DNA from 2 places in the Aeromonas sp. R6-2 genome. Region 2 is predicted to be linked to the other one. Evidence: predicted binding sites of a transcription regulator. Region 2 holds the regulator's gene; the other holds the start of a gene.

Region 1 (15,976 bases), on a different contig from region 2:
GCCACCACGGCCACGACGAGCTGGCCCTCACCTCCCTGCTGTTGATGGGCGGCGCCCTGGCCTCGGGCCTGTGCGGCCGGCTCGGGCTCGGGGAGCAACTGGCCGGCGCGCTGGCCATGGGCGCCATGTCTTTGCATGCCCTCAACATCATCTGGCAGTCGGGGGGCGTGCCGCACTCTTCCCAACTCTACTGGATCCCGCTGCTCATCCAGGTGAGCTTCCTGCTGCAGGGGCGCCTCGGTGCCTTGGGGTGGAGCGTTCTGCTGGTGGGCTGCGCCGCCCTGATGGTGGCCCTCAACCGCAGCGGTTATCCGGTGCCCCGGCTCGTGCTGCCCGAGCGGGCCATGGCGGTGGAGACCTGGTCCGGTGCCCTCTTGCCCCTGCTGCTCTGTGCCTGTGCCCAGTTCTTCACGGTGCGCCAGCGGGACCGGGCCCTGGCCGAGGCGAGCCAGGCCCTGGGCGAGAGCGAGCGGATAGCCCAACTCGCCACCCGTGGCCGCGAGCAGTTGGGGGCCGTGGTGAGCCGCGCCGAGGAGGGGGCGGGGCGCCTGGTGAGCTCGGCGGCGGCCCTGGGCCACACCTCGCGGGCACTGGCCGATTCTGTCACCTGCCTGCATCAGGGGGCCTCCCAGCAGGTGGATGCGAGCGATCAGATCCAGAGTCAGCTCGAGCGCATGGGGGCGGATCTTGGTGCGGCCAATCGCTTCGTGGGCGAGGTGGCCGTGCGCACGCGCCAGGCGAGCACCCTGGCCGAGCAGGGGGCCGATGCCCTCGGTCGCAGCGAGCGGGCCATGAACCGGATCCTGACCAGCCACGATGAGATCGCCGCCATGACCGGCATCATCACCGGGATCGCCGATCAGACCAATCTGCTGGCCCTCAACGCCGCCATCGAGGCGGCCCGGGCCGGGGATCACGGACGCGGCTTTGCGGTGGTGGCCCAGGAGGTGCGCGAGCTCTCGGCCCGCAGTCAGCAGGCGGCCAATGAGATCCGGGCCCTGCTCGGGCGCAGCCACCAGGCGGTGAGCGAGGGGCAGGCCATCATCGGCGAATCGGGTGCCCTGATCGGGCAGATCCTGGAGCGGATCGGGGTGGTGGCCCAGGACGTGGGGCGACTCGAGTCCCTGATGGCGAGTCAGGATGCCAGCCTGGCCCAGGTAGCCGCCGCCGGGGTACAGGTGGCCGATGTGGCCCGCGAGACCGCCTCCACCTCGGGGCAGATGCGCGAGCGGGAGGCCGAGCTGGCCCAGCTCACCGCCGGGCTGGAGCACCTCTCCCGCGAGCTGAGTCAGGTGGTGGCCGGCACCGCCTGACAGGCCAGACTCGACATAACAAGACCCGCCGCGGCGGGTCTTTTCGTTGCCCTCTACAGGCCGTGGTTGTTGAGGGGCTGCCAGGCGCAGCGGCGCTGGCCGGCCACCAGATCGTCGAGCCAGAAGCGGCTGCAGTGATTGTCATAGCTGTAGTGGCCGACGTTGACCTTGTAGCCCCCCAGCGTCATCCCCTGCAAGGAGCGAAACACCCCGTTGTAGAGCAGGGAGAAGTGCAGGTGCGGGCCGGTCGAGCTGCCCCCCTCGCAGAGGGCCTGGCTGCGGGTGCCGGCGTAGGTGCCGAGGCGAGTGTTGGCCTCCACATAGTCGCCGCTGCGCACGGCTATGTCGGCCATGTGGTAATAGTTGCTGGCCCAGCCGCTGGAGTGGGTCACCCGCACCTGGCAGCGGGAGAAGACGGTGACGGTGCCGCTGTTGGCCGCCGTCACCGTGTAGGTGGGGCTGCCCCAGCGCGGCCAGTCGTAGGAGACATCGATAGAGGAGAGCGGAAAGCCCGAGCCCGAGTGAGCGTGGGCGCCGTTTACCTTCCAGCGGTAACCCTGGCGCCAGGGCAGCTGGAACAGGCCGGCGAGCAGGGGGAGCGGGGCCGCGGCCGGGAGTGCCGCACTGCGGAAGCTGCCGCGCCCGAACAGCTGCTCGTACACCTCGGCCAGAGGGCGGTGGCCTGTGCCCGGCAGGGTCTGCAGGGCCAGGGCGGTGGGGGCGATCGGGCGCGCCACCCCCCTGGGCCGGCGCTCGGCCAGCTCCCGCGCCTGGTAGAAGCGCTCGGAGAGGGTACGCGCCATGGCGGCGAGCTGGGAGGTAAAGCCGCGCTCGCGGACCGCCATGCCGAAGGGCTGCTCGACGGCGCGTGCCGTGGGCTGGCTCAGCAGTTGGCTGCGCTGCTCCATCAGGGCCAGCAGCAGCTGGGGGTTGATGCTGGTGGCGCCGGCCCAGTGACTGAGGGTCTCGAGTTTGGGCAGCAAATGGGGGGCCTCGCGTCTCAGGTAGCCCTCGAGGTCGAAGGCCAGGGCTGCCTCCCCGTAGACGAACAGCTGCTCGTCCGGCGCGGTGACATCGGCCAGCGCGGCGACGCGCTCGGTGGTGGTGAAGTGATGGGCGGGCAGGGGGGTGTGCAGATCGGTGACGGCGAGTGAGGCGCCGAGCAGTAACACAAGGGATCCGGGCATGGTGCTCTCCTTGAAGATGAACCGGATCGCCACGACAGGCACAAGGTGCCAGGCGACACCTTACCATAGCCTCTTACGAAGAGCAGGCCACCTCGGGGCGGGGTGGCCTGCCGGATCTGTCAGGTTACTCCTGCAGCCACATCCGCGCCGAGCGCGGCGGGATGGCGAGGCGCACCCACTGGCTCTGAACGTTGATCACGGCGCTGGCGTCCAGCACGTCCCGGTAGTTGCGGTTCCAGTTCATCTCGAACTTGCCGGTGTCGAGCCAGTACTCCTGCTCGCTGTCGCACTTGTTGATGCCGACCAGGCCCGCCTTGCCCCGTTTGAAGAGCACGAAGCAATCGCCACTGCCGATCAGCTGCTGGGGTTGCCCCTGCACCGCATTGTGGAAGCGGATCATGCCCTTGAGGTCGGTGCGCTTCCAGTAGTCCTGCCAGCGCAGCCCGTCCTTGTCTTTGGTCTCCCCGTGGTCGGAGTAGACCATGGGGGTGCCCCCGTCGCGGCCGAGCAGATAGGCGTAGGCCAGCTTCTCGTCCTGCTGACCCAGGATCTGGTAGCGGAAGCCGTCGTTGGTGGGGATGTCGTGGGTGATGGCAAAGGTGACGGCGCGGCTGCCCGGCAGGGCCTGGCCATAGGCCCCCGGATCGGCGAGCTGGTTCATGCTGCCGCCATAGGAGAGGGCCGAGCGGATCGAGGCAAACAGGGGGAAGTCATAGGCCCCGTGGTTGGTCGCGTCGAGATAGGGGCGCAGGAAGGTCTCGTAGTCCCCGGCACCGGCGCCGCCCGAGGTGATCACCTCGCCGAAGACGTGCATCCCCGAGGTGATCTCGCCGGTGAAGATGGCGCCTATCTGATAGGGACTCATGTGCTTGACCGCATCGATGCGAAAGCCCTTGAAGCCCATCTGCTTGAGGGCCTTGAGGTAGGCCTGCTGCTGGCTCACCACCCAGTTGTTGGGATCGAGATCCGGCAGGCCCCGATCGCCGGCCCCGCCACACAGGCGCCAGAACTGCACATTGTAGGGATCGTTCCAGTTGCTGATGCACCCCTCGGGGTGGAAGTCACCGCCCGAGAGGAAGTTCTGGCCGAGATCCCCAAACAGCTTCTGGCGCTCGAAATAGGTGGGGTTGGCGGCGTACTGGCCAAGCAGCTCCTGGCCCGGGTAGTTAAGATCCGGACGCTTCCAGGTCTCGTTGGCCATGTGGTTGAGCACCACATCGGCGTAGACGGCGATGCCGCGCGCCGACATGGCGGTGATCAGCTGCTCGATCGCCTGCTTGTTGCCAAGAGGGTTGTCGATGAGCCGCAGATCCTGGGGCTGATAGCGTGCCCACCACTCGTTGCCCGAGGACTTGAGGGGAGGGGAGACCAGCACCATCTTGTAGCCCGCCGCCTTGATGGCGTCGGCCTGGGCCGTGATGTCGGCGTATTTCCAGTTGAAGGCGTGGAGGATGACATCCGCCTGCGCCAGAGGGGCGGTCAGCAAGGATGCTGCCACCAGAAAGCCCACTGTGTGTTTCATTATTTTGTTCTCCGTGTGCGCCTCGAGGGCGGGAGCGCCCTGAAGGCTGACGAAGAGAGTGACGGGGCAAGCGGGAGGGCAACAAGCGGGGCGTGACGGTTTTGTGACCAGCCTCATGACCCCCTTCGACGCTCTGTGAAGGGGATCATGAAAACGGATTCAAAACACTATTAATCAATGTGTTACTAGCGTCTCGCGGGCCAGACTCACTCGATGGCGAGCAGCTCCACGTCGAAGATCAGGGTGGAGCCGGGCGGGATCTTGCCGGCGGAGCGGTTGCCATAACCCAGGTGGGCGGGAATGAAGAGCCGCATCTTCTCCCCCGGGTGCATCAGCTGCAGCCCCTCGGTCCAGCCGGCGATCACCTGATTGAGACCAAATGTGATGGGTTCGCCGCGAGCGTAGGAGCTGTCGAAGACGGTGCCATCGAGCAGACTTCCCTCGTAGTGGACCTTGACCCGGCTGGTGGGGCCGGGACGCTCGGCGCCGCTCCCCTCACTCAGGATCAGGTACTGGAGCCCGGAGGCGGTGCTCTGCACTCCCTCCTTGCCCTTGTTCTCGGCCAGGAAGGCTTCGCCCTGGCGACTATGCTCGGCCGCCTGCTTGCGCGCCTGCTGGCTGGTGAAGAAGTAGAAGGCCAGGCCGAGCACGGCAACCAGCAACAAGATTTTCATCGGTCAGACTCCTTGAGGGTGGGCAACGGCGGCCATCTTAGCCCGAAGCGGGCCATCACGGCCAGATGGAGGGGTCGGCTCCCCCGGGGCGGGAAAGTTGATCCGGATCAGGGGAGTGGCAGATCGTCTTGCAGCCGGGAGCGGGCTTTTTAGACTTCAAGGTGGGTGTCTAACGAGAGAAGGAGGAAGCCATGAGCCTGTTACCGTCCCGTGCCAGCCTGTTTGACGATCTCTTTCGGGACCTGGCCTCCGGGTTTACCGTCAAGCCCCTGCACGGGGACCCGCTGCCGGCTCAGGTGAAGCTGGACGTCAAGGAGTCCGACTCGCTCTATACCGTTCTGGCCGAGCTGCCCGGTGTGCGCAAGGAGGATATCCACCTCGACATCCAGGGGCGCGTCGTCACCATTCGTGCCGAGGTGCGTCAGCACGACAGCCAGGAGCAGGAAGAGCGCCTGCTGCGCAGCGAACGCTACTACGGTAGTGTGGCTCGCAGCTTCGAGTTGCCGATGGATGTCACACTCGACGGCGTCAATGCCCGCTTTGACAACGGCCTGCTCACCCTGAGCCTGCCCAAGCAGAGCAACCCCCAGAGTGGCCAGCGCATCCCTATCGAGTAGGCGTCCGTTCGGGCGTGCGAGCAAGGTAGAGAGGCCTGCCCTCCGTCACCAAGCCCCCGACCGGGGGCTTGTTCTTGTGTGCGCCCAAAAGCCAGAGACCGGCGCAGGGCCGGTCTCTTGTCATCGCGGGGGGCGAGCGCCTTAGCGGTAATAGGCCTCGACGGTGCCCTTGAGGGTGATCAGCATGGGGTTGCCATAGCGATCCTTGGCCTTGGGGGAGGGGATCTTCACCCAGCCTTCGCTGATGCAGTACTCCTCGACCGTGCTGTGCTCCTTGCCGTTGAGGCGAATGCCGATCTCGTGCTCGAAGCACTCGGCCACATAGTGGGGGCTGCGCGGATTGGCCGCCAGACGATCCGGCAGGGCCGGTTTGGTTTGGGTGTCGCTCATGGTCATCACCTGCTCTCGATAAAGGGCGCCATTGTAGACAATGGCCATCGCCTGCTCAAGGTAGCCCTACGCTCTGTGAGGAACTCGGCCGAGCGCCTGGCCTACGACAAGGCTTTTGATGCGGCGTTGCCGCAGGGGACGCGAGGGCGCTGCCCTCGACGGGGTTTCGCCTGCCCACCTGGAGGAGCTCGGTCGAGCTCCTTGCCTACGACGGGCACTTTGCATGCGAGGGCGTTGCCCTCGAAAGGGTTTCGCCCTGCCCTTCGGGCTGTGGCGAGTGACTTTTCTTTGCGTGGCCAAAGAAAAGTCACCAAAAGAAAGGCCACCCCCGGCAAGCCGTCCGCTGCGCGGATGCCCTCGGCTCATTGAACGGGTTGGTCGTACCGCCGAGCAAAAGCGGAGCTCGGCCAAGCTCCTTCGCCTGTGTCAGGCATCTTGATGCGGCTACGCCGCACAGAGGTTTCGCCCGCCCTGCGGGCTGTGGCGAGTGACTTCTTGCTGGCCCAAGAAGTCACCAAGAAGGCCCTCCCCCGCCAATCCGACCGCTACGCGGTTTCCCTCGGCTCGGTCGCCAGGTCGGACGGACCGCCGCAGATGGGGCATCCATGCCCCGCTGCGGCTGCGCCATCATCCCTGATGGCGCTCCTGACCTTGCTTCCTCCCCTCGGCGGATTGGAGGGGGTAGACAATACCGTGCCCGACAGTGACTGGGGTGGCAGATTGCTGATCTTTTGGCCGCTACGCGGCACTCAAAATGATGGGTGTCCCAATTTCGCCCCCTACTGACCCGTTCAACTCACCTCGGCGTCTTGCAGGGGGGGGCAATACCGTGCCTGACAGTGACTGGAGTGGCAGATTGCGGCTCTGTTGGCCGCTACGCGGCACTCAAAATGGTGAGTGTCCCAATTTCGCCCTTGCAGGTGGCTGCAATACCGTGCCCGACAGTGACCGGGGTGGCAGAGTGCGGCTCTGTTGGCCGCTACGCGGCGCTCAGAATGGTAGGCATCCCATGGGGGGGCCAAGAGGGGGACAACTCAGCGGGGGCGCGATCTCTTGACCCTCTGATAGACGGTAGTGGCCAGGATGAGCAGAAACATGGCGACATAAAACAACATGGGTGGGTCGAAGTAGAGGCTATCCGGCAGGCTGCATACGTAGAGAAAGGCGACCGCCAGAAGCGGTTTGAACAGAAGTTGGATGGCGGTTTTTATCATGGTGACGGTTCTTGCTGGGTGAAGGCGTAAGCCTGTGTAATGACAACATAACAGAAAAGTGGGAGTCAAAATTTCCTTATCCCAATTTCCTTATGTGAGCCGAAGTGACTACTTAACACTATCGGGTTCTCCATGTAAGCGGCTGTCTAAATGAACATTTCAAGTTAACGCACCAAGGATGGTTGGCTCTGCGTTCAGCAAACAACGAACGAGCCAATGCGCAGGGTATAAACGACATGATTTCAGCCCTGGTTTGGGAGAAATCGTGTCACAGCCGTTTTCATCACTTTCAGAGAGACGCCTCTTCTGACTGATGGATAAGGATTCGATGGGGGAATCCAGCAACATAATAAGAGGATGACTTCACCTTCACTTCACTGAGCGGAGATAAGGTAGGATCACGTTTTCAGATGGATCTTTGTCCTATGCCCACCATAGTCACCCACGCCGCCGTCCCTCTCTGCCTTGGGCTCGGGCTTGGCAGCCGGCTCATCCCGCCGCGCCTGTTGCTGGCAGGGGTTGCCATCGCCATGCTGCCCGATGCCGACGTGCTGGCCTTCAAACTGGGGGTTGCCTACGGTCATGTCTTTGGCCACCGCGGCTTTACCCACTCCCTGCTGTTCGCCTTTGCCCTGCCCACGCTGGCCATGCTGTTTCACCGCCAATTTCGGGCGAGCGCCGCTACCGTCTGGTCGTTTCTGCTGGTCTCTCTGCTCTCCCACAGCCTGCTCGATTCCCTCACCACCGGCGGCAAGGGGGTGGGCTGGCTCTGGCCGTGGCGTGACGAGCGTTTCTTCGCCCCCTGGCAGGTGATCCGGGTCGCCCCCTTCAAGCTGGAGGCCTATCTCACCGCCCGAGGTGAGGCGGTGATCCTCTCCGAGCTCTACTGGGTCTGGCTGCCGGGGGTTGTATTGATGCTGGTGTTTATGGGGTGGCGGGTCTGGGGCAGGGGGGGACATTGGTGAGGTTGGGAATAGTGGTTGGATATATTGTTGGTGGAGCAAACCAAAACTGGAACGCTCATAAGTTTGTGTGCTGGCGATGGTGCCATTTGTTCCGAAAGGTAGGGGGCGTCTAATTACCCTGTAACCGCTGCGGCTATTGTGTGGGGTGGCGCACTCTATCGAAAGCACAGAAAAGGCATACTTTCGGGTAAATGATAATTAACCCTACAAGGAGCCCCAATGCCTTCCGCCCTACATGACTTTCGAGCCTTCGTCCATGAGCTTTACCAATCCAATCCCCCTGTTCCTGAAGATGTGCGTCGACTCGCTTCCTTGTGTCTGAACCACTTTGACACACTATCCCGAACGACGCGTCACCAGAGCCAGCGATCAATCAGGTTGGTTAGTCTGATGCGTGCCCACTGGGCGCAGCAGGGGCTAGGGGCGCCAGAAGTGGGTCCTATCGACCAAGAAGAGGGCGAATGGTCGTTTCAGCGTTTGCACAGCATGCGTCTTGGACCGTTTCGCGGATTCCGCAATCAGGTTGAATTCGAACTCAATCAGCAGTTGACCCTGGTGTATGGTCCTAATGGCAGTGGAAAAAGCAGCCTTTGTGAGGCTCTGGAATACGCATTACTTGGCGCCGTGGATGAAGCTGAAGCTAAACGAATCCAATTGCCCATTTATTTACGTAATATCCATGAAGGTCGATTTGTTGCTCCCGAGCTACAAGGCTCCACTCCGCAAGGGCCGCAGCAGGTACCGGTGGATGCGGAGCGCTATCGTTTCTGCTTTGTTGAAAAGAACCGCATAGATACGTTCTCACGTCTGGCAGCTCGTCCAGCTGGACAACGCGGAGATTTGATAGCGACCCTGTTTGGCATGGAGCCATTCAACTTATTTGTCAGCCACTTTAATGGTGCTATTACCCAGCAACTGACATTGACTGCCGACAAGGCACAAGCGTTGAATTTGCGTCGTCAAGCACTGGCCGCAGATGAGCAGCGCCGAGATCAGGCGGCTGCGAGCCGCTCTCAACTGGCACAGGAAGAGGCTCTGCTGGCCGAGCAATCTGGCATTGCCCAAGACTATGCGACACTCAAACAGACGGTTGGCACCCCCGAACAGCCTGGTCGATTGTTGGAACTGGATGAGCGGCTTACTCAGCAGATTCCTGCTGTCATCGGACTTACCTCGGAACACTTTGTCCATGCATTGGACACCTTGCAGCGTGAACAACACACGCTCACCGAGCTCAACCACCAGTTGCATCAACGTAGTGAACAGGTCTCTTTCAAGGGGCTTTACCAAGCGCTTTTAGCTCTCAGGGAACAGCACGGCGATCACTGTCCAGCTTGTGATACCCCGTTGACGAATGTTACTCGGGATCCCTACATACATGCTGAAGCTGGTCTTGCACAACTGCTTGAGCTTGTGCAGCTTGAGACTCAACGAGACCAAGCGAAACTGTCATTGCAACAAGCAGCCCATGAGTTGAGAGGGCAAATACATACTCTGTTAGCCTTCATGACAACTGACCCTACCGTCCCCATATCTCCTTCTGCCATTTTCTTGCAGCAGCTGTCGACATTACAGGAGGCAACTTGGTGGACCCCCTTGTTTGACGCTGCCAATAAAGCCTATTTGGACGCGCTGGTTGACACTGCCAAACACATTGCTGAGCGGGACGAAACCATTCGTCAGCAGCATGAAGAGCGTATCCCCTTGCTTGCCGAACGTCAGCGCCTTCAAGAGCTATATGCTCAGATCCGGGTTCAAGATGGCAAACGTAGCCAGTTTGAGACAGAGCTGGCCGCCGCACTGCAACGAATAGCTGCCTTTAATGATGTCAATGCACCATTGGTGGAGGAAGTGCGGCAAGAGCGCTTGCAAATGGAATCAGATGGGCTTTTCAACACTGCCTATAACCAATTTCTTCAATACCTACGTCAATATCGCGAACAGCTCCCTGCTCGATTGATGGCCGGGATCAGCGAGGCAGCATTGGGTCTCTACAACGACTTCAATCGACACGATCATGAACATGACCTGTTGGCTGCACTGCGGCTACCCGTTACCGGTAATGATGTGATTGAACTAGCCTTTCGCGGCCAACCTGAGCGTTTTGTTGATGCCCTCCAAGTGTTAAGCGAGGGGCACATTCGCTGCTTGGGCTTGGCAATACTGATCGCCAAAGCTCAATCCATCAATACGCCGCTGATTATCTTTGATGATGTACTCAACGCCATCGACCATGATCATCGCAGTGGCATCAGAGCCACCTTGTTTGAAGATGAGCGCTTCCAGCAGACTCAGTTCATCGTGACTTGCCATAGCAACGAGTTCATCAAGGATATTCAGAATAATCTGCCACCAGCCCGACAAGCTCACTGCAAACTCTATTTGCTTGACCATCATCTAGGGGATCATCAACCCAGAGTCAGAGGAGGAGCTCCTCGGGGTTACCTACTCAAGGCCAGAGCTGCTTGCTTGGAGCGTGACCATCGCTCGGCGTTAACGGCCTGTCGCCAGGCTCTTGAGCATTTGACTCGTAAGATATGGGGTTGGTTGGGCAACCATGATCTGGGCGCCTTACGGTTGGAACTGAATCGCGCCGGTGGTGAGCCTGGGTTGCGCGATCTGTGCGATACCCTGCGTGCGAGACTTAATGCGGCGGCGCATTTTACCCATGATAATAAGGCTCCGCTATTGGCTCACCTCAATACGCTACTAGGTATCCCCCAAACCACGTTGACTTGGACATATTTGAACAAGGGCGTTCATGATGAGGAACGTGATGACTTCGATGCGGTGGAAGTGGAAAGCGTGGTGAGGCTGCTGGAGGCTCTGGACGCAATGTCTTGGCGAGGCCCTAGAAGAGGTTGATCAGAGACATTAAAAGGGAGCCGGTCAGGCTCCCTTTTACATGGTTATGCGAACTGGCAACTCAGGGCCACAAACAACCGACCCCATACCCGACTTTATCTATTGGTCGCCGCCTTCATCCCTTCCACAAACTCCTTGAGGCGCACCAGCATACGGGCCGGATCCTGATGGTGGGTCTCGATGATCTTCACCACGGCCGAGCCCGAGATGGCGCCGGCAGCGCCGGCCTTGATGGCGTCACGCACCTGGGCCGGCTCGCTGATGCCAAAGCCGAGCAGGGCGGGGGGGGCGCCGAACTCGCGCAGGGTGTTGATAAGCCCCTCTACCGGCATGCCGGCCTTGGTTTCGGCGCCGGTCACGCCGGCCCGGCTCACCAGGTAGGTGTAACCGCGGCCGAGCTCGGCGACGGCCTTGAGGGTCTCGCCGTCCCCGTTGGGGGGGGCGATAAAGATGCTGTCGATGCCAAACCGGTCGGCGGCGGCCTTGTAGGGCTCGCACATCTGCACCGGCACGTCGGCCACCAGCACCGAATCCACGCCAGCTTGCTGGCACTTCTCGTAGAAGCCGTCGATCTTGCGCACATAGACCAGGTTGGCGTAGACCAGCAGGCCAATGGGCAGGCTTGGGTACTTGGCGCGGATGCGCCCCAGCAGCTCGAAGCAGCGATCCGGCGTGGTGCCGCCCGCGAAGGCGCGCAGGGTGGCACCCTGGATGGTCGGGCCGTCGGCCACCGGATCCGAGAAGGGGATGCCGAGCTCGAGGGCGTCGGCGCCCCCCTCGACCAGGGCGTCGACGATGGCGAGCGACAGCTCGGGGGTGGGGTCGCCCAGGGTGACAAACGGCACGAAGGCGCCCTGCTTGGCGGCATCGAGACGGTCAAACATATCCGCATAGCGATTCATTACAGGACTCCTTGTTTTTGAAAAATGTCGGCGACGGTGAAGATGTCCTTGTCGCCCCGGCCGGAGAGATTGACGATGAGCACCTGCTCTTTTTCCGGCTCGCTGCGCGCCATCTTGAGGGCGTGGGCCAGGGCGTGGGAGGACTCCAGCGCCGGGATGATCCCCTCGGAGCGGGCCAGCTCCTGGAAGGCGTCGAGGGCCTCCTGGTCCGTGATGGAGACATACTCGGCGCGGCCGATGGCGGCCAGGTGAGCGTGCTGCGGGCCAACCGAGGGGAAGTCGAGGCCCGCCGAGACCGAGTAGGACTCCTGGATCTGCCCCTGCTCGTCTTGCATCAGGTAGGAGTGCATGCCAAAGAAGACCCCCTTGCTGCCGTGGCCGAGCGGCGCGCCGTGCTCGCCGCTCTCGATACCGTGGCCACCCGGCTCGACGCCAATCAGGCGCACGGAAGGCTCATCGATGAAGTCCGCAAACATGCCGATGGCGTTCGATCCGCCGCCGACGCAGGCGATGACGGCGTCGGGCAGGCGCTCCTCTTTTTCGAAGCATTGGGCCTTGGCCTCCTCGCCGATCATCTTCTGAAACTCGCGCACTATGGTCGGGAAGGGGTGCGGGCCGGCGGCGGTGCCGAGCAGGTAGTGGGCGCTCTCGTAGTTGGCGGCCCAGTCGCGCAGCGCCTCGTTGCAGGCATCTTTGAGGGTGGCCGAGCCCGAGTGCACCGGGATCACCTCGGCCCCCATCAGCTTCATGCGAAAGACGTTGGGCTTCTGCCGTTCGCAATCCTTGGCCCCCATGTAGACGCGGCACTTGAGCCCGAGCAGGGCGCACGCCAGTGCTGTGGCCACCCCGTGCTGGCCGGCACCTGTCTCGGCGATGATCTCGCTCTTGCCCATGCGCTTGGCGAGCAGGGCCTGACCCAGCACCTGGTTGGTCTTGTGGGCCCCCCCGTGCAGCAGGTCTTCGCGCTTGAGATAGAGGCGGGTCCTGGTGCCCTTGGTGAGGTTGCGAGTCAGGGTGAGCGGGGTCGGGCGCCCGGCGTATTCGGTCAGCAGGGCCTGGAACTCGGCCTCAAAGGCCGGATCGTCCTTGGCATCGACAAAGGCCTTCTCCAGCTGGAGCAGGGCCGGCATCAGGATCTGCGGCACGTACATGCCGCCAAATTCACCGAAGAAGGGGTTGAGCAGGGTCATGGTCATCTTCCTTATCAAAGCTGGTGCAACTGGTCGAACGCGGCGGCAAGTTTGCCCGCATCCTTCACGCCGGGGGCAGACTCGACCCCGGAGTTAAAATCAAGGCCCAGGCAGCCCACCCGGGCCGCCTCGAGGGCGTTAGCGGGGCCGAGCCCCCCGGCCAGCATCAGGCGCGACTTGTCGAGCCCGGCGAGCAGGCCCCAGTCGAAGGCGACGCCGGTGCCGCCGCTCTGGCCGGCCACCTTGCTGTCGAGCAGCAGGCGATCGCAGGGGTAGTCGAGGGGGGGGAGTGGCTCACCGGCCGTCACCGGCACCGCCTTCCAGATCTGGCACCCTTCCGGCAGCAGGGGGCGCAGGCGGGCGATGAAGAAGGCGTCTTCCTCCCCGTGCAACTGCACCGCCGCGAGCCCCAGCGCCTCGACCGTCTTGGCGATGGTCTCGGGCTGGGCGCCGCGAAACACACCGACGTAATCGAGGGGGGCGCCGGCCATCACGGCGCGGGCGGCCGGGATGTCCACGTAGCGCGGGCTCTTGGCCACGAAGATAAGGCCGCCGTAGACGGCGCCGGCGCGATAGGCCGCGGCCGCGTCTTCGGGGCGGGTCAGGCCGCACACCTTGTTCTGGCCCAGCACCAGTTTGCGCACCGCGCGGGGCAGGTCGGCCTCGGCCATCAGGGAAGAGCCCACCAGGAAGGCCTTGGCATGGTCGCGCAGGCTGGCCACCTGGGCCCTGTGATAGATCCCGGACTCGCTCACCACCAGGCGATCGCCCGGAATGCGTGCCGACAGGTGACGGGTGCGTTCGAGATCGACGCTGAGATCGCGCAGGTCCCGATTATTGATGCCGATGACGGGGGCGCCGAGGGCGATGGCCCGCTCGGCCTCTTCGTCGTTGCTCACCTCGGTGAGCACCCCCATGCCGAGCTCGCGGGCGATGGCGAACAGGGTGCGATACCCCTCGTCGGTGAGCACCGAGAGCATCAGCAAGATGGCGTCGGCCTGGTAGTGGCGCGCCAGATAGACCTGGTAGGGGTCAATCATGAAGTCCTTGCACAGCACCGGCTGGCTGACCCGGCCACGCACTCGCGGCAGGAAGGCAAACTCCCCCTGAAAATAGGGCTCGTCGGTCAGCACCGAGATGGCGGCCGCATAGGGGGCGTAGGCGTCGGCGATCGCCTCGGGGTGGAAGTCGGCGCGGATGAGACCCTTGGAGGGAGAGGCCTTCTTGCACTCCATGATGAAGCGGGTGCCGCCCTGGCGCAGGGCCCCCTCGAAGTCCCGATCGCTTGGGGTCAGGCTCCCCTGGAAGCTCTCCAGAGGCTCCTTGAGCTTGCGCTCCTCCAGCCACTGCAGCTTGGTCGCGACAATCTTGCCGAGAATGGTCTGACTGAGGGAGGGGTGATTGAGCATGATGTGGTCCTTGTGCATCGATTCCATTATTCGGCGTGGCTTAAGACGGCCAGGGCGCGGGCCAGCTCGGCGGCCTTGCCGCTCGCCAGCACCGCCAGCACCCGCTCGGCCCCTTCCTTCAGGCTCTTTACCTGGCCTGCCATCAGCAGCAGGGGGGCCACGTTGGCGGCGATGGCGGCGTTGTGGGCCGGGGTGCCCTGCCCCGCCAGGATGGCGGCGGTGATGGCCCGGTTCTCTTCGGGCTCGCCGCCTGCGATGGCGCTCACCGGGTGGGTCTCGAGCCCAAAATCGGCCGGGGTCAGCAGGTATTCGCGGATCTCCCCGTCACGGATCTCGGCCACCTGGGTCGGGCCGTGGATGGCCACCTCGTCGAGGCCGGCGCCGTGTACCACCATACCCGTTTTCAGCCCCAAGGCCAGCAGGGTTTCGGCAATCGGACGCACCAGCTCGGGGGCATAGACCCCCATCAGCTGATAGCCGGGACGAGCCGGGTTGATGAGCGGCCCCAGTACGTTGAACAGGGTGCGGGTCTTGAGGGCCTGGCGCACCGGCATGGCGTGGCGCACCCCGGCGTGGTACTGGGGGGCGAACAGGAAGCAGACCCCCAGCTCGTCGAGGCAATGGCGCGCCTGCTCCGGGCTCATGTCGAGCCGGATCCCCATCTTGTCGAGCAGATCGCTCGAGCCCGACTTGCTCGACACCGAGCGGTTGCCGTGCTTGGCCACTTTCAGGCCGCAGGCGGCGGCCACCAGGGCCGAGGTGGTGGAGACGTTGATGGTGTTGAGGCCGTCGCCACCGGTGCCGACGATGTCGCAGAAGGCGTAGTCCGGGCGCGGGAAGGGGCGGGCCTCGGCCAGCAGCGCCTCGGCGGCGCCGGCGATCTCTTGCGGGGTCTCCCCCTTGATCTTGAGGGCGGTGAGCAGGCTGGCCAGCAGCACGGGCTCCACCTCGCCGCGGATCACCTGACCGAAGGCGTCGCGGGCCTGTTCACGGCTGAGGCTGTGGCCCTGATAGAGGGTGTTAAGAAACTGATGCATATGAGCCTCCTTGCTTACTGGGGATCGCCGGCGCGGGTGATATGGGCCAGGGCCTGGGTCAGCAGACGGGCCCCCTCGCTGGTCAAAATGGACTCCGGATGGAACTGAAAGCCGAGGGCGCGATCCTCGGGCTGCTCGATGGCCATGGGCATACCCTGATAGTGGGCGGTCACCGTCAGCTCGGGGGGCACATAGGTGGCGACCAGGGAGTGGTAGCGGGCCACCGGCAGGGGGTGAGAGAGGCCGGCGAAGGGGCCGTGGCCGTCGTGCTCAATCAGGGAGCGCTTGCCGTGGACTATCTCGCCGGCCGGGCCGACCGTGCCGCCGTAGGCTTCGCACAGGGCCTGATGACCGAGGCAGATGCCGAGGATCGGCACCTTGCCCCGGGCTTGCGTGATGAGCTCGATGAGGCAGCCCGCCTCATGGGGGGCGCCCGGTCCCGGCGAGAGCACCAGCACCGCCTCGCCGTCACAGGCGGCGATCTCCTCCATGATACGGGCGGCGGGCAGGCTGTTGCGGTAGATGCGCACCGGATAGCCGAGGGAGCGGAACTGATCCACCAGGTTGTAGGTGAACGAATCGAAGTTATCGAGCAGGAAGATGTTAGTCATGGGTCACTTCCTTATTGTTCGGTGCTGACGCTGAGGGCTTGAAGGGTGGTGCCGTGGCTGGCGGCGATGGCCGAGAGCAC
Region 2 (15,976 bases):
CCTCCTACCAGGCCTTTCTGGAGGCCGTCACTCCGACGCGTCTGTTTGCCTGCACCACCAAGGGGCGGGCCTGTCATTCCGAGGCCCGGTTTGCTCCCGGTGATGCCCTGTTATTTGGGCCGGAGAGTCGGGGACTACCGCTCGAGATCATCGAAAGCCTGCCACCGGAGCAGCGTCTGCGAATCCCGATGTGCCCGAACAGTCGCAGCATCAACCTCTCCAACGCGGTGGCGATCTTCATCTATGAGAGCTGGCGACAGTTTGGCTATGCCGGCGCCATCCACCTCGACTAACCGGACGCTAGCCACCCCTTAGTCGACCAGGATCCGGCTGTGCCAGAGGCGGTACAGCCAGATTCCCTGTCCCAATCCACGCCCGACCATCAGGACGGCCAGCGCCCCCCAAAGGGCCCCGTTACCGGCCCCCTGCCACCACCACCAGACCGGTAAATAGCCCAACAACACCGCCATCAGCATGGTGTCTCGCATCTCGCGTACCCGGGTCGCCCCGATGAAGACCCCATCAAACAGATAACACCAGACCGAGAGCAACGGCATGGCCACCAGCCAGGGCAGGTAACGACAGGCCTCTCGGACGACTGTGTCCATGGAGGTCATACTGGTCACCATCCACTCCCCACCGATGGCAAACAGGAGGGTCGCCATCAGGGCAACGACCAGCGCCCAACCGAGGGCATCGCGCAAGGCCACTCGCAATCCGTGGCGACTGCGCGCCCCCACGGCTCGGCCGACCATGGCCTCGGCAGCATAGGCAAAACCATCCAGTCCGTAGGAGAGCAGCATCAGGAAGTTGAGCAATATCGCATTGGCCGCCACAACCACATCCCCGAGCCGCGCCCCCTGAAACGCCATAAAAGCGAAGCAGAGTTGCAGACACAAGGCCCGGATGAAGATATCCCGATTCAGGGCGATCAGGCGGCGATAGGGGGCCAATACCATCAGCCCGCTCCGCCAACAGCGCCAAAGCACAGATAACGGCACCAGCCTGTGCACCAACCAGATGCCCAGCGACAGGGTCGCGTAGTCTGCCAACAGCGAGGCGATAGCGACACCTTTCACTTGCCAACCCAATCCCTGCACCAGTAGCAGGTCGAGCACGATGTTGAATACATTGCCGGCAATCAGCAGCCACATAGGCCCCCTGGCATAGTGCCGCCCCAGCAGCCACCCCAGCACCACCAGATTACAGAGGGCGGCGGGCGCTCCCCAGAGACGGATAGTGAGATACTCGGCCGCATAGTGTTGAACCTCGGCCGAGGCCCCGCTCAGTCCCAGCGCCACCGCAACCAGCGGGGTCTTGCCAATCAACAACAAGACCGCCAACAGACAGGCCAGTAACAATCCCCTGCCCAACAACAGCCGCATCTCGTGCTCGTCTCCCGCACCCAACGCCTGGGCGGTCAGGCCCGTGGTCGACATACGCAAAAAGCCGAGGACCCACCAGGTGAGGTTGATAAGGGTTGCCCCGATGGCGACCCCTCCAAGCAGGGAGGGGCTGTCCAGATGGCCAATCACCCAGGTGTCGACCAACCCCAGCAAGGGGACCGTCAGGTTGGAGAGCAACATGGGGAGCGCCAGCGCCAGGACCTGGCGCTGCTCACCCCACAGGCGTTGAAGCGTGCTCAAGAGGCGAGAGCGAGAGTGCGGATCTTCGCAAAATCACTGGCCATCTTGGCCATGGAGACGCGAGGGGGCTGCCCGGGAGCCATATCGGGCCTGAACACGGCCTGGATCTCCCCCTTGGGATTGATGAGGACGATAGAGGCGGAGTGATCGACCAGATAGTTCTTGGCATCGTGCTCATCGACGATGGAGTAGACCAGCCCCAGATTACGGACGAAGGGGAAGAGATTGCTCTGGCTGCCACTCACGGCCACAAACTCGGGGTTGAAGAACTGGGTATAGGTAGTCAGCCGGGCCATATCATCACGCTGGGGATCCACCGAAACGAAGATCACCTGGCTACGTTCATCCACCCGTTTTAGCTCGGGGTAAATGCCACGCAGGTCGGAGAGGGTGGTCGGACAGATATCGGGGCAGAAGGTATAGCCAATAAAGACGAAGCTCCAGTGCCCCAGCAACGCCTCCCGAGTAAACGGGGTGCCATCCGAGCGCTGGAGCGTAAAACCGTTGACCATGCGTGCGGGTGTGAAATAGGTCGCACTCTCCGGCATGCTGGGCTGACGCAGGGTGGGGTAGAGCAAGGCTCCTGCCAATACCAGGCTAAGGGCGACAATCACCAGGGTAGAGCGCCATTTGGTCATAGGGAATGCGCACCATGCATGAGAAGAGGTGCGCCATTGTAACCCAGCAGAGGAGTGGAAACACGAAAGGACGCATTCCTTAACGACCGGACCCTCTACGAGCGGCGTCCGGATGCCGGGCAACCCAGTCCTCCATGGGAATCACGATAGCCCGCTCATCCTGCGCCGAAGGGCGACGCTGCCATAAGGGGGTTAGCCGCACCACGTTGCTGCGAGGGCAACCCAGCCAGAGCGACCAGCCGGAAGCCCGGCGCAAAATCCAGAGAGCGTAAAACCGGGTCAGCCAGTTACCCTCGATGAAACGGGTAATATGAGTCAACGAGCCTATCCGGGCATGAGTGCGAGACATACCTGTCCTCCTTGCCGACCCCACAGGTGCGGCTGACATCAAGGCCCGGCTCCTCGGGCCACTCTCCCCTGCTCCCGTAAAAAGGGTGGTGTAAATGCGTTTACGACGACGCCGGGTCTTGCTCGACCTCTTGATAAGGATATAGACGAAAACCCGTCAACCGGGAGGGGTCATGGGTTCCTCTAACGATAACCCCATGAAGAAACGCGATAAAAGAAGAAGGCATTGGCTGGCATGGAAAAAGAAAACGGGGCTCATGGCCCCGTCTCATCACATCCAGTCAGCGTTTCGAATCACGCCAACCGCCAGCCCTTCGATGGAAAGGTGCTGGGAGGAGAGATCCACCTCGATCGGTGCGAGCTCCTCATTCTCCGGCAGCAGCCAGACCTGACTCCCCTTGCGCTGGAAACGCTTGACCGTGACATCATCATCCAGACGCGCCACCACCACCTGACCGTTGCGCACATCCTGGGTCTTGTGCACGGCCAGCAAGTCACCATCCATGATGCCGATGTTTTTCATGCTCATGCCCTGCACCCGCAACAGGAAATCGGCCCGTGGATGAAACAGGGTGGGATCGACCTGATAACGGCTCTCGATATGCTCCTGTGCCAGGATGGGTTCACCTGCGGCAACCTTGCCGATCAAAGGCAGCCCCTCCTCCTCGTTGGCGGCGTCCTCTTCGAGCAGGAGCCGGATGCCACGAGAAGTGCCCGGCATGATCTCGATCACCCCCTTCTTGGCCAGGGCCTTGAGATGCTCCTCGGCCGCATTGGCCGACTTGAAGCCGAGTTTCTGGGCAATTTCCGCCCGGGTCGGCGGCATGCCGGTCTCACTCATGTTGCTCTTGATGAGCTCCAGCACCTGGGATTGCCTGGGGGTAAGGGGTTTCATGATCGCACCTGTCTTTTTATACAGCACACTGGCAGTATATACAGTATGCATGCCAAGGCAAGACAAACCGGGGGTGATACTCATGCCATTGCTCCCCTTGTCGCAACTCATCGTACCTCTCGGCGACAAACGGCCGGTGATTTGCTATTCTCCTGCCGCCTTTTCAGAGGAGAAGTAACGCAGATGTCCCTTGGGCAGAGAATTTCCCGCGCCGCACTTCAGTGGCCGATCAATTGGCTGGTTAACCACAAGAGCCTGCCGGAAAACCCCATCGCTGAGCTCAAGCTGGATCCGGCTCGCCCCATAGTGTTCGCCCTCAAGACCAGCTCCATCACGGATCTGCTGACCCTTCAGCAGTGCTGTGCGGATCTGGGCCTGCCCGGCCCCTTCACGCCTCTCGAGCTGGCGGGACGCCCCCTGCCCCGTTACGTCTGCCTGGATCGCCCCCCTCCCCTGTTTGGCTCGCGAACCAAACCCCTGCCCTTCCTCCAGGAGTTTCAGCAACTGCTGGACCTGCACAAGCAGGATCCCGAGCTCGACATCCAGCTAGTGCCGGTGACCCTGTTCTGGGGGCGTGCCCCGGGACGTGAAGAAGAGGAGGTGTCGAGCCTCAATATCATCAGTGCGCTGGCGCCCAACATGCTGAAGAAGGCGCTGATCGTGGCCCTGAAGGGACGCGAGAATCTGGTGCGCTTCTCCCCTCCCGTTTCGTTGCGCTATATGGCCGACAAGCACGGGACTGACCAGGCTATCGCCCACAAGCTGGCCCGGGTTGCACGGGTCCACTTTGGCCGGCAACAGCTGGCCGCCACCGGTCCCAAGCTCCCCAATCGCCACCTGCTGTTTCAGCAGTTGCTCGACTCGGCCACTATCCAGAACGCCATTCGGGAAGAGGCCAGCCGCGATAACCTCAGCGAGGAGAAGGCTCGCAAGCGAGCCCTCGGTTACATGGATGAGATCGCCTCCGATTTCTCCTATCGCCTCATCCGTATCGGCGAAAGTCTCCTCGGCTGGCTCTGGAACAAACTCTATCGCGGCCTGTCGGTGCATGGTGCCGAGCGGGTGAGACAGTTGGCCCAGGAGGGGCACGAGATCGTCTATGTGCCCTGTCACCGTAGCCACATGGATTACCTGCTGCTCTCCTACGTCATCTATCACCAGGGCATGGTACCGCCGCACATTGCGGCAGGGATCAACCTCAACTTCTGGCCGGCCGGCCCCCTGTTCCGACGCGGCGGCGCCTTCTTTATCCGGCGCACCTTCAAGGGGAATCCCCTCTACAGCACCGTTTTCCGTGAATACCTGAATCTGCTCTTCACCAAGGGCTATTCGGTCGAGTTCTTTACGGAAGGAGGACGCTCACGTACCGGTCGTCTGCTGCCGCCCAAGACCGGCATGCTGGCGATGACCCTGCAAGCCATGATGCGCGGTCTCGACCGTCCCCTCACCTTCGTCCCCGTCTATCTGGGTTACGAGCACGTGATGGAGGTCAACACCTATCACAAAGAGCTGCAAGGCAGTCGCAAGGAAAAAGAGAGCTTCCTGCAGGTGCTCGGCATCCTGAAGAAGCTGCGCAATTACGGCCGGGGCTTCGTCAACTTCGGAGAGCCGCTGACCCTCAACAACTACCTTAGCGAGCATGTTCCCGAATGGCGCGAGCATGTCGGAAAAGAGGAGCGCCCCGAGTGGATGGCCCCCACCGTCAATCTGCTGGCCGACTTGCTGATGACCCGTATCAATGCGGCAGCGGCGGTCAATGGCCTCACTCTGAGTGCCGTGGCCCTGCTGGCATCCGAGCGCCATGCCCTCACCCGGGATGAACTCGAGGCACAGATCACGACCTATCTGACCCTGCTGCGCGAGGTACCCTATGGCCCTTACAACACCATTCCAGAGAGTAGTGCCGCCGAACTGCTGGATCAGGCCCTGGAGCTCAACAAGTTACAGGTGAGCGAGGACAGACTGGGCCAGATCATCAGCCTGGATCGCTATCAGGCAATTCTGCTTACCTACTACCGCAACAATGTGCTCCATCTGCTGGCGCTCCCCTCACTGGTCGCGGCATTGATCGATCGGTGCGAAGGCATAGGCCGCAGTGAGCTCATCGGTCGCTGCGTGGATATCTATCCCCTGCTGAAGAATGAGTTGTTCCTCCACTTCGAGGAGCAAGACCTGCCCGAGCTTATCGACAGCCTGCTGCGCGTCTTTGCCCAGCAGCAGCTGATCACCGAGCGGGAGGGAGGATACTGGGTCAACCCGGGTAACCAGATGCGCCTGCTACTGCTGGCCGAAAGCATTCAGGAGACCCTGCAGCGCTATGCTATCGTCCTCACCCGGCTGTTGGATCACCCCGCCATCGAGGCCGAGCAGCTGGAAGCGGATGCCATGATGATGGCCGAACGCATGGGAACACTGCACGGTATTAATGCCCCCGAGTTCTTTGACCAGAAGCTCTTCACCACCCTCATTCATACCTTCCGCAGCGAAGGCTATCTGGATCCCGCCTGCAAACCGGACCTGGGGCGCTTCCAGGCTCTGGCCGACAATGTGCTCCCCCTGCTCAGCAGCAAGGTACAGCGCACCATACGTGCCTGTTGTCCCAGCAATTAGATGATGGAGCCTCCGAATGGAGGCTCCTTTGTTTCAGCCGGCCATAGAGGCGGCAATCAGAAACTGGGCGGCAAAATAGCTGCTCATGATGAGCGCGGTAGCCTGGGGAAAGGGGCGATAGAAGCGATCCAGTGCCAGCATGCTGTCCGAAAAGAGGAAGAGCAGGGCTCCCGCCAGCGCGGCAGCGCTTCCGGCCGTCAGGGAGGCATGCCAGGCGCCGGCAGCAACCCAGGCCATCCCTATGATGGCCAGCATGTAGACAAGCACGGGCAGGCGCATACCGGACAGCCCAGGCCACAAGATGCCGAAGATCATCCCGCACACCGCCAATAGCAGCAGCCCGTCGACCAGTTTGAGCACCAGGGGGCCTTGTGCAAATCCGACGATATAGCAGAGATGTGCCACCAGAAAGGCGATCAGTCCGTGAATAAAGCGATCCCGTGGCATCATCAGCAAGACATCACCAGCCAGCGAAAGCAGGAGACCAAGCAGGATCCAGGCGTGTGAACCGTCCTGATCCAGCCCCCTGTATCCAAAGGCCAGGGCTATGATGAGCACCATAGTCAGCGGCTTGCTGAGATAAAACTGGCGCTGACTCCCGTCATAGGCAGAGCGTATATGCCACCAACCCGACGCCACGATCATCACACTCAAGAACATGCTTGTGCCTCTCCTGCCACCACCGACTCATGATTATTGAGTCCAAGCCTAACAAAAACGCTCCTGCGGTGGCAGAGCCCAATTCTGAACTTCGCCTAAAGTCTAATTGCCTCTCCTCCCCCCCCTCGGGCATAAGAAGGACCACGGGAGAAGGGTAAATGGACGAGATGATGAAAAACTACCTGCCAGCAATCGATATCATGATGTGCCACCTGGGGTTGAGCTTCGAACAAGCCTGCGACGAACTTGGTCTTACCCTGCTTGAGCAGCAGACATTGATCGCTCTGCAGCGACAGGAAAGCATCGAGTAACAGCGCATATCATCGAATACCCCTCAATGAAGGCGCCTCAGGGCGCCTTCATTTATCCTCTGGATATCGCCGACAGTACAAAAATCAAACGCTGGCATTTAACTTTTTTGTAGTCATTCACACTGGCAGTTGAGGGAAAAACCTGGCCATTTGCCAGTTGTGAGACATTCGCCATACCCCATGTGAGAAGGTGCTGTCTCGGTGCGTGCGCAAACCATTTCCAAAGTAATGGAACATTGCCAAAAATGACAATAAGCAACTGATTTTTAAGGCCTAAAAATAGGACAGTAACTTTTATTGGCTTCCTCAAATTTTCTTTACCCGAAAGCCCCCTTGTGAGAAGCGTCGTAATCCTTAGTATGAGGGTCATAGGGAAGCAGCACCGGATAGATGTTCGGTTTCCAAGGCAGGATGGAGTATCCAGGACGGATACAGTTGCTCAGGATGCAGCAACCCAGGGATGACAGGATACCCGCTGGAAGCGGTTGGACCGGCTCAGGAAGAGTCAGCATGTTCAGGATGGACATGCCTCACGGATGAACAGGGACACGCTGGAAGCGTTAAGGGACACCTCCAGGATGGAGAGAGCGCGGTTACCAGGATGGTAGCCAGGCCAGGAGGCTGCGGACACCCCGAGGGATTGGGAAGGGGAAATTCCTAAGGAAAGGAAATAGTCAGGGATTGCAGGGAGCATGGCTGTTCAGGGAATGGACAACACGACTCAGGGGGGACGGCGAAAGCCGCCCCCCTTTTCTTTTTCTGCTTCTTATCCCTTCCGTTTTTTTCAAGGAGTGCGTGTAAGACATTCGCCATAGCCGAAGTAAGTCTTACACCTGCAATCTTAAGGGTATGGTCGGAAGCTCAACCGGAAAAACAATCACATAATAGCCATAACACATTGATATTAAATGATTAACTTGTAGTCTTTGCTCGTCGCTCCACGCGCTCGATGAGTGATAGTTCCACCATGGCGATTGAGCGGGGAGATAAATCCCTTATATTCACTCTTGCACGGACGCAATGAAGTCGGTCAGGAAGACTGGCTGCCAGGGTAGGGCGAAAGGACTAGCCACAGGATGTGGTAAGGGACACCTCCCAGGACGGAGAAAGTGCGACGGGTAAGGATGACTCGTCTGGCCAAGATGGCTGCAAGGACACCCCAAAGGATTGGGAAGGGGAAACCTAAGGGATAGGTATAGTCAGGGATTGCAGGGAGCAACAACGTTCACGGAATTGAACGATACGACTACCGGGGGCGACGCAAGTCGCCCCCATCTTTTTATGCGCTCTCTATGGCCGAGAGTACATAAACATCGAAGCGATTGTTCTTGGTCTCGATGGCCATACTGGGCTTGCGCTCACAGAGCCACCCCGCATAATCGGGACGCTTGACCACCACCCTGCGGGTCGCCACCGCCAGCGCAGCCGGAAGCAGTTCATCCGCATCGAGATCCGCCCCGACCAGCGACTGGAACACCCGCATCTCCTTCTTGACCAGTGCCGATTTCTGTTTGTGGGGAAACATGGGGTCCAGATAAACCACATCAGGACGTGCAGTCAGGCCATTCAGGGTCGCTACGGCCGGCCCTTGCTCCAACCACATCCGCTCACTCACCCAACCTCCAATCTCCGGATCCCGGCTGGCCCGTGCCAGACCATCGGCCAACAGGGCCGCGACCACGGGACTTCGTTCGATCAGGGTGACCCGACAGCCGAGGGAGGCCAACACAAAGGCATCCCGCCCCAAACCTGCGGTAGCATCGACCACACTCGGCATTGCCCCCGCCTTAAGCCCGACGGCCTTGGCAATGGATTGACCTCGCCCCCCGCCAAACTTGCGACGATGTGCGACAGCGCCGGCCACGAAATCTACGTAGATGGCTCCCAACTTGGGCTCGTCGAGCTTGCGCAGCTCTAACCGCCCGGGAGTGAGCGCCAGAGCAAATTCGGGCAGGTTGACGGCCGCCAGCCGAGCATGGAGAGAGTCGGCCTCATCCTGGCGGGAAGGGTCTTCAAGAAGGATCTGCATCATGATGCCAGTCAGGTTGGATTACAGCGGTGGAGTCTACCACAAGGCTATTCCAGGCTCAGAAGAGAGTCGTTTCTCCTCCATTCCCCGATCATTGAGCTCCAGATAGGAGCAAAGATCATCAAACACCAGCGGACGACTGAGCAGATACCCTTGGGTGAAGGCACACCCCTTGTTGCGCAGGAAGCTCAGCTGTTCACTGGTTTCGACGCCCTCGATGACCACCTGCATGCCGAGGTTGTGCACTATGTTGATGATCCCCTCGAGCAGCATGCGGTCCTGCTCATTGAAGGGAATATGGCGCACGAAAGAGCGGTCGATCTTCACCAGATCGACCGGGAAGGTGCGCAGGTAGTTCAGTGCCGAATAACCGGTGCCGAAGTCATCAATGGCAATCTGGCAGCCGGCCCGGCGCAGGGCATCGATGCGCTGCCTGTGCTGATCACCGGCATCCATCAACAGAGTCTCGGTGATCTCGATGACTATATCCCGAGGGGAGAGCCCGAAGTGGGCGATCACCTTGAGCCACTCACTCCCCTCCGTATCTATGGTCTGGAACTCCAGGGTCGAGCGGTTGATCGACATCTGCAACGTAAACCCCGCCTGCTTGAGCCTGGCCAGGTCACGGCAGGATTGCCACAGCACCAACTCACCAAGCCCCTGAATGAGTCCCGCCTCTTCGGCCAACGGGATGAAGTCGGCCGGTGACACCTGGCCCCACTCCGGGTGATACCAGCGCACCAGCGCCTCCAACTTGGTGACACGGCCAGTACGGTTATCCCAAATGGGCTGATAGGCCATTGAGAGCTGTCCCAGCTTGATCGCCTCGGCCAGCTCCTGCTGCATCCGGTGACGTATCTTCACCTCTTCCCGCATTGAGTTGCAGTAGACGGCAGTCGCTCTGGCCTTGCGCTTGGCCTCGAAGAGTGCCTGCTCTGCGTTACGCAACAAGACATCGGCATCATTCCCGTCCACAGGGCAGAGGGTGATCCCCAAGGTGGCGGTCACATAGAGGTGCTGGCTCGCCAGCATAAAGGGGCGGTTGAATCCCCCCATCACCTGTTTGGCAAACAGCTCGGCCTGACGCTGACTGACCACCCCCGGTACCAGAAAAGCAAACTCATCACCGCCGATCCTGGCGACCAGGTCATCGGTTCTCACCCGGCTCACCAGGCGATCCGAGACCTCACGCAGCAAGGCATCCCCCGCATGGTGGTCCATCGAGTTATTGACCGCCTTGAAGTTGTTAAGGTCGAGCACCATCAGGGCGAAGCGCTCACCCCGCTCACAGAAGCGGGTCAAACAGCGGGAGAAGAGCCAGCGATTGGGCAGCCCGGTGAGGCCATCATAGTTGGCCTGATTCACTATCTTCTGTTCGGCCAGCTTGGATTGGGAGATGTCGCTGAAGATACCTATGTACTGGGATATCTCTCCCTGGTCACGCAGGCAGCTGATCATCAGCTGTTGAGGATAGATGCGACCATTCTTGCGTTTGTTCCACACCTCCCCACGCCAGACGCCCACCCGGGCCAGGGCATGGTACATGTCGGCGTAAAAGGCCTGATCGTGCAACCCGGACTTGAGCAGGCTGGGGCGCATCCCTATCACCTCGTCCATACGGTAACCGGTAATCTGCTCGAAGGCGGGATTCACCGAGATGATCCGGCTCTGGGCATCGCACACCAGAATCGCCTCGGAAAGATTGTCATAGACCCGATGGGAGAGCCTCAGCTGCTCCGCATCCCGCTTGATGCCGTCAATATCCTCGAGCAGAAACATGAAGCTGTCGATGGCCCCCAGGGCGTCATACGCCACGGCTACCGTGACCCGCCCCCACTTGAATTCGCCATCCCGCTGCAGATAGCGTTTCTCCTGGGTAAAGGCGCGCTCGTCCCCCCGTCGCAGCGCCTCATAACGGGGCTGGCTGGCGGCATAGTCCTCGGGATGATTGATCTGCTCGACATTGAGGGTCTGCAACTGCGCCAGCGAGTAACCCAGCATCTGCTGCAGCGCCACATTGCCCCACAGGATGTGGCCATGGATATCCAGTTTACCGATCCCTACCGGCGAATGGGTCAACATGGTGTTGAGAAAGGGCGCCTCCTGCAGAGGTGCGATATGGGGAGCCCTTTGCACCGCCTCCTCAGCGGCGCCACTTAGAGCGGCCGCCTCCGACAGCACCAGCGCCAACTCACGGCCGGCCAGGGGCGCCAGCATGCGCAGTAACCCCATGGCTCGCTCAAGCTCGGGCTGCGAGTGGCGATACAGCAGGCAACAGAGGCCTATGGTCTCCCCGCTGGCGCTGCACAGGCGGATACCGGCATAGGCCTCATAGGAGAGGGAGGCATAGGGAAACAGACGGGGCAGTTGCTCGGAGAACCAGATCTCCCCCTGCTCGAGGGCCAGGGCATGAGGACTGTCGCCAGCCGCAGAGGCCAGGATCTGAATATTCGGCGGCCAGATAGCCAGGGGATGGAGCCGGGCCTGCTGCCACCCATAAACCATGGCTGCATCGGCCCCCATCGCAGCAGCGATGTCCGTCACAAAGCGATCGAAATAATCCACGCCCGATACCTCGGACAGCGCGGTTATGATGCGGTATACGGAATCAAGCACTCGCCTCATGGCAAGGGGGCACATCTCTGTTCATGGCTGAAAATCCGACTCTATCCAAGAGACGGAGTGACTGCAAACATGCTACCTCGACTGAATGAAAATGCATGAAAAAAAGGGGCCTGACGGCCCCTTCTTGTATGAAAATCAGGCAGAGATCCCACTATGGCGAAGCAGTGCATCCACCTGAGGCTCACGGCCACGGAAGGCTCGGAACAGCACCATCGGCTCCTTTGAGCCTCCCTTCTCCAGAATCGAGTGAAGGAAGTCGGCCCCCACCTGCCGGTTGAAGATTCCCTCCTCCTCAAAACGGGAATAGGCGTCGGCCGAGAGCACCTCGGCCCATTTGTAGCTGTAATAGCCCGCCGCATAGCCCCCGGCAAAGATGTGGGAGAAGCTGTGCTGGAAGCGGTTGAAGACCGGAGGTGTCATGACCGCCACCTGCTCGCGAACCGCACCGAGCACCCGGGCCACCAGCTCGGGGCTGGCCTGCTCATCGCTCATGTGCAGACGGAAATCAAACAGGGCAAACTCCAACTGACGCAGCATCTGCATGGCAGCCTGGAAGTTACGGGCCGCCAGCATATTGCCGAGCAGGGCATCGGGTAGCGGCTCGCCACTCTCGTAGTGACCGGAGAGGAAAGCGAGCGCCTCGGACTCCCAACACCAGTTCTCGAGGAACTGGCTGGGCAGCTCGACCGCATCCCAGGGCACCCCGTTGATACCGGCGACGCCGGCCACATCGATGGTCGTCAGCATGTGATGCAGCCCGTGCCCAAACTCGTGGAACAGGGTCACCACCTCGTTGTGGGTGAACAGGGCCGGCTTGTCATCCACCGGACCGTTAAAGTTGCACGTGAGGTAGGCCACCGGACGCTGCAGGCTGCCATCACTGCGATAGCGACGTCCCAGACAGGTGTCCATCCAGGCTCCGCCGCGCTTGTTGGCGCGGGCATAGAGATCCAGATAGAAGCTGCCGCGCAGCTCTTCCTCTTCGTCATAGATGTCATAGAAACGCACATCAGGGTGCCAGGTCTCGATCCCGAGACGCTCGCGCACCCGCAGGCCAAACACCCTGTGCACCACCTCAAACAAGCCGGCGACCACCTTCCTGGCGGGGAAATAGGGACGCAACTGCTCGTCAGAGATAGAGAACTTGTGTTGCTTGAGCTTCTCGGCGTAATAGGGGATGTCCCAGGCAGCCAGCTCGTCGACAGCGTGCTCGGCAGCCGCAAAATCGCGGATCTCCTGCAGCTCGGCGCGCCCCTGGGGCAGGGACTTGGCGGCCAGATCCTCAAGGAAGCCGATCACCTGCTCGCCCTTGCCCGCCATCTTGGTGGCCAGCGACAGCTCGGCGTAACTGGCAAAACCGAGCAACCTGGCCAGTTCCAGGCGCAGTGTCAGAATCTCGGCCATCGGTGCACTGTTGTCCCACTCCCCGGCACAGGGGCCCTGATCGGAGGCTCGGGTCACATAGGCCTGATACATCTCCTCGCGCAGAGCCCGGTTGTCGGCATACATCATCACCGGCAGGTAGGAGGGGATATCGAGGGTGAACAGCCACCCCTCCAGCTCACGAGTACGGGCCTGGGCAGCGGCGGCAGCCAGCACACTCGGTGGCAGGCCCGCCAACTCGGCCTCGTCCTGCACCAGGCGCTGCCAGCCCTGGGTAGCATCCAGCACGTTGTTACTAAAACGCGACGCCAACTCGGAGAGACGAGCCTGGATCTCGCCGTAGCGCTGCTTCTGCTCGGCGGGCAGATCGATTCCCGACAAACGGAAATCACGCAGGTTATTTTCGATCTCCTTGCGCTGGGCCCCGCTCAGCAGCGGAAAGTCGTCGCTCTCGGCCAGGGCCTTATAGGCAGCAAACAGCCCCTCATGCTGGCCGACAAAGGTCTGATACTCCGCAAGATGGGGCAGACAGGCATCGTGCGCCTGGCGCAGGGACTCGGAGTTCATCACCGCATTGAGATGGGAAACCGGAGACCAGACCCGCGACAGGCGATCGTTGGCCTCCTCGAGGGGGGCGACCAGATTGTCCCAAGTGTAGGGCTCATGGTGGGAGAGCACATCGGCAATGCGCTGCTTGCACTCGGCAATCGCCTGCAACACGGCTGGCTCTACATGCTCGGGACGGATCTGGCTAAAGGGGGGCAGACCGTCCATCGTCAGCAAGGGATTGATCATCATGATTCCTCTCGAAAAAACTGCCCCTGCCTTTCAGAAGCACGTCATTGGATCCCTAAGATGGTGGCAAGCCCCCCGATAATCAAGCACCTGCAAGATGTGAAGTGATCCAGCAAGATTAAAGTCACGGCGCAGCCCGGTCGCTTGTGCGCATGGCGACCCGTATACGATGTGCTGCAAACTTGTGCCGGAAGTGTTTACACTTAGGCTAAATCTCATCTGGTTCCCCGGACAGCAAGGACGATATGTCAGGACTTCTCTCCAAGGCCATCAAGGCCATGCGGCGCAACAGCCTCTCCTACCGCCTGCTCTCCTATATTCTGCTGTGCAGTACGGCGCTTGCATTTCTGATCACTCTGTTGCAACTGGCCTGGGACTATCGCAAGGACGTAGCGATGATCCAGGGCAGCATCAGCCAGATCGAGGCCTCCTTCCTGCAGCCCATCGCGGCCAGCCTGTGGAATCTGGACGAGGAGCAGGTCAAGGTTCAGCTCGAGGGGATCATGAACCTGCCCAGCATGGAATTTGTGATGGTCAAGGAGCTGCTTGGCAACTCCGAGGTTCCCCTTATCTCTCAAGGCAAGGAGCGCCCCAGCTATGACATCTCCCGTGAGTTCAGTCTCACCTATCAGGGAGAGGTGGTCGGCAAGCTCTTCGTCGCCGCCTCCCTCGAACAGATCTATCAGCGCCTGATAGAGAAATCGGTCCTGATTCTGGTCAGCCAGACCATCAAGACCCTGGTGGTGTCGTTTTGTATCCTGCTCATCATCTACTACATGGTGGTCAGGCACATTCATCGCATCGTGCAATATTCAGAGCAGCTCAGGCTCGAGCGTCTAACCGAGGAGCTGGTGCTGGAGGGGCGCCCCCTGCCTCGCCCCAACCCCGATGAGTTCGATTCGCTCGCTGCCGCCCTCAACCAGATGCGGGCACGCCTTGGCAACGAGTTCCAGGCGCGCCAGCAGGCGCTGGAGCAGCTGCAGCAGGAGCGGGATTTCTCGGCAACGCTGATCAACTCCTCCAATGTGCTTATCTGCTGCCTGGAGCCCGACCTCTCTATCGCCAGCATCAACCCGGCGGCAACCCTGCTGACAGGCTATGTGGAAGACGAGATCCTCAAGAAGAGCTGGCTCGCCCTGTTTGTGAATCCCCAGCAACGGGAAACCGTCGCAGAGCGTCTGGAACACCTGGGGATGGTCGAGGAGCTGGAGGTTCATATGCAGGACCAGCAGCAACACGAACTGATCCTGCTCTGGTCGTTTGTCCCTTTCTACGAGGGGCCCGAACTCAAATATCTGATTGGCTTTGGTTATGACATCACCAAGCTCAAGCAGGTCGAACGGGAGATCATCCAGCTCAACGAGCAGTTGGAGGCCAAGGTCACCGAGCGAACCCGCAGTCTGAGCGAGAGCAACAACCAGCTCACCAAGGCCTATGATGATCTCAAGCAGGCCCAGCAGACCCTGGTGGAATCGGAAAAGATGGCCTCTCTGGGGTCACTGGTAGCCGGAGTTGCCCACGAGATCAACACCCCCATAGGCATCAGCGTCACCGCCTCGTCCTACCTGCAGGAGCGAGTCCTCGACTTCAAGCAACACATCGAATCCAAGCAGCTCTCGCGCACCTATCTGACCGACTTCGTCACCAACCTCGACGAGTCCATGTCTCTGCTGCAGGGGAACCTGCGCCGCGCCTCCGAGCTGATCGCCAGCTTCAAGCAGGTCGCCGTTGATCAATCCTCCGAGGCCCATTACAACTTCAACGTGGCCGAAAACCTGCATCAGGTCGTGGTCTCTCTGGGACACAAGTTGCGCAAGTCCCAGTGTGAAGTCGATATCCAGTGTGATCCCCAGTTGGTGGTGCACTCCTATCCCGGCTGCTTCGCCCAGATCTACTCCAACCTGATCCTCAACTCGCTCAACCACGCCTTCGACGGATGGGACAGACCCAAGAAGATAACGATCGCCATCGACTATGCCGACGGCGAGCTGCTCATCGACTATCGGGACAATGGCAAGGGGATCAGCCCCGAGATC

Evidence for each region. The regulator LexA, encoded in region 2, represses DNA repair genes until DNA is damaged. The targets are predictions, from matches to a motif close to ANCTGTNTNNNNANACAGNT.
Region 1: AB5Y48_RS12555 (metal-dependent hydrolase) is a predicted target of LexA. The motif match lies at 7,058-7,077, and genes of this name have one in related genera.

What each region holds. Positions count from the first base shown of each region.
Region 1 covers NZ_JBFODE010000046.1:9,622-25,597, reverse strand. Annotated here, with positions in the region: gene AB5Y48_RS12590 (methyl-accepting chemotaxis protein) at 1-1,313, shown strand, start outside; gene AB5Y48_RS12585 (M23 family metallopeptidase) at 1,367-2,500, opposite strand; gene AB5Y48_RS12580 (alpha-amylase family protein) at 2,625-4,022, opposite strand; gene AB5Y48_RS12575 (FKBP-type peptidyl-prolyl cis-trans isomerase) at 4,229-4,696, opposite strand; gene AB5Y48_RS12570 (Hsp20/alpha crystallin family protein) at 4,888-5,313, shown strand; gene AB5Y48_RS12565 (DUF3297 family protein) at 5,455-5,703, opposite strand; gene AB5Y48_RS12560 (hypothetical protein) at 6,738-6,917, opposite strand; gene AB5Y48_RS12555 (metal-dependent hydrolase) at 7,343-7,882, shown strand; gene AB5Y48_RS12550 (AAA family ATPase) at 8,315-10,747, shown strand; gene trpA (tryptophan synthase subunit alpha) at 10,843-11,649, opposite strand; gene trpB (tryptophan synthase subunit beta) at 11,649-12,839, opposite strand; gene trpCF (bifunctional indole-3-glycerol-phosphate synthase TrpC/phosphoribosylanthranilate isomerase TrpF) at 12,854-14,266, opposite strand; gene trpD (anthranilate phosphoribosyltransferase) at 14,275-15,285, opposite strand; gene AB5Y48_RS12525 (aminodeoxychorismate/anthranilate synthase component II) at 15,300-15,896, opposite strand; partial or broken gene AB5Y48_RS12520 (anthranilate synthase component 1) at 15,889-15,976, opposite strand, start outside.
Region 2 covers NZ_JBFODE010000036.1:10,558-26,533, forward strand. Annotated here, with positions in the region: gene trmL (tRNA (uridine(34)/cytosine(34)/5-carboxymethylaminomethyluridine(34)-2'-O)-methyltransferase TrmL) at 1-293, shown strand, start outside; gene AB5Y48_RS08695 (MATE family efflux transporter) at 312-1,586, opposite strand; gene AB5Y48_RS08700 (SCO family protein) at 1,643-2,284, opposite strand; gene AB5Y48_RS08705 (hypothetical protein) at 2,364-2,633, opposite strand; gene lexA (transcriptional repressor LexA) at 2,904-3,527, opposite strand; gene plsB (glycerol-3-phosphate 1-O-acyltransferase PlsB) at 3,711-6,137, shown strand; gene AB5Y48_RS08720 (lysoplasmalogenase) at 6,171-6,797, opposite strand; gene AB5Y48_RS08725 (hypothetical protein) at 6,956-7,108, shown strand; gene AB5Y48_RS08730 (class I SAM-dependent methyltransferase) at 8,388-9,137, opposite strand; gene AB5Y48_RS08735 (putative bifunctional diguanylate cyclase/phosphodiesterase) at 9,174-11,762, opposite strand; gene prlC (oligopeptidase A) at 11,898-13,940, opposite strand; gene AB5Y48_RS08745 (ATP-binding protein) at 14,186-15,976, shown strand, end outside.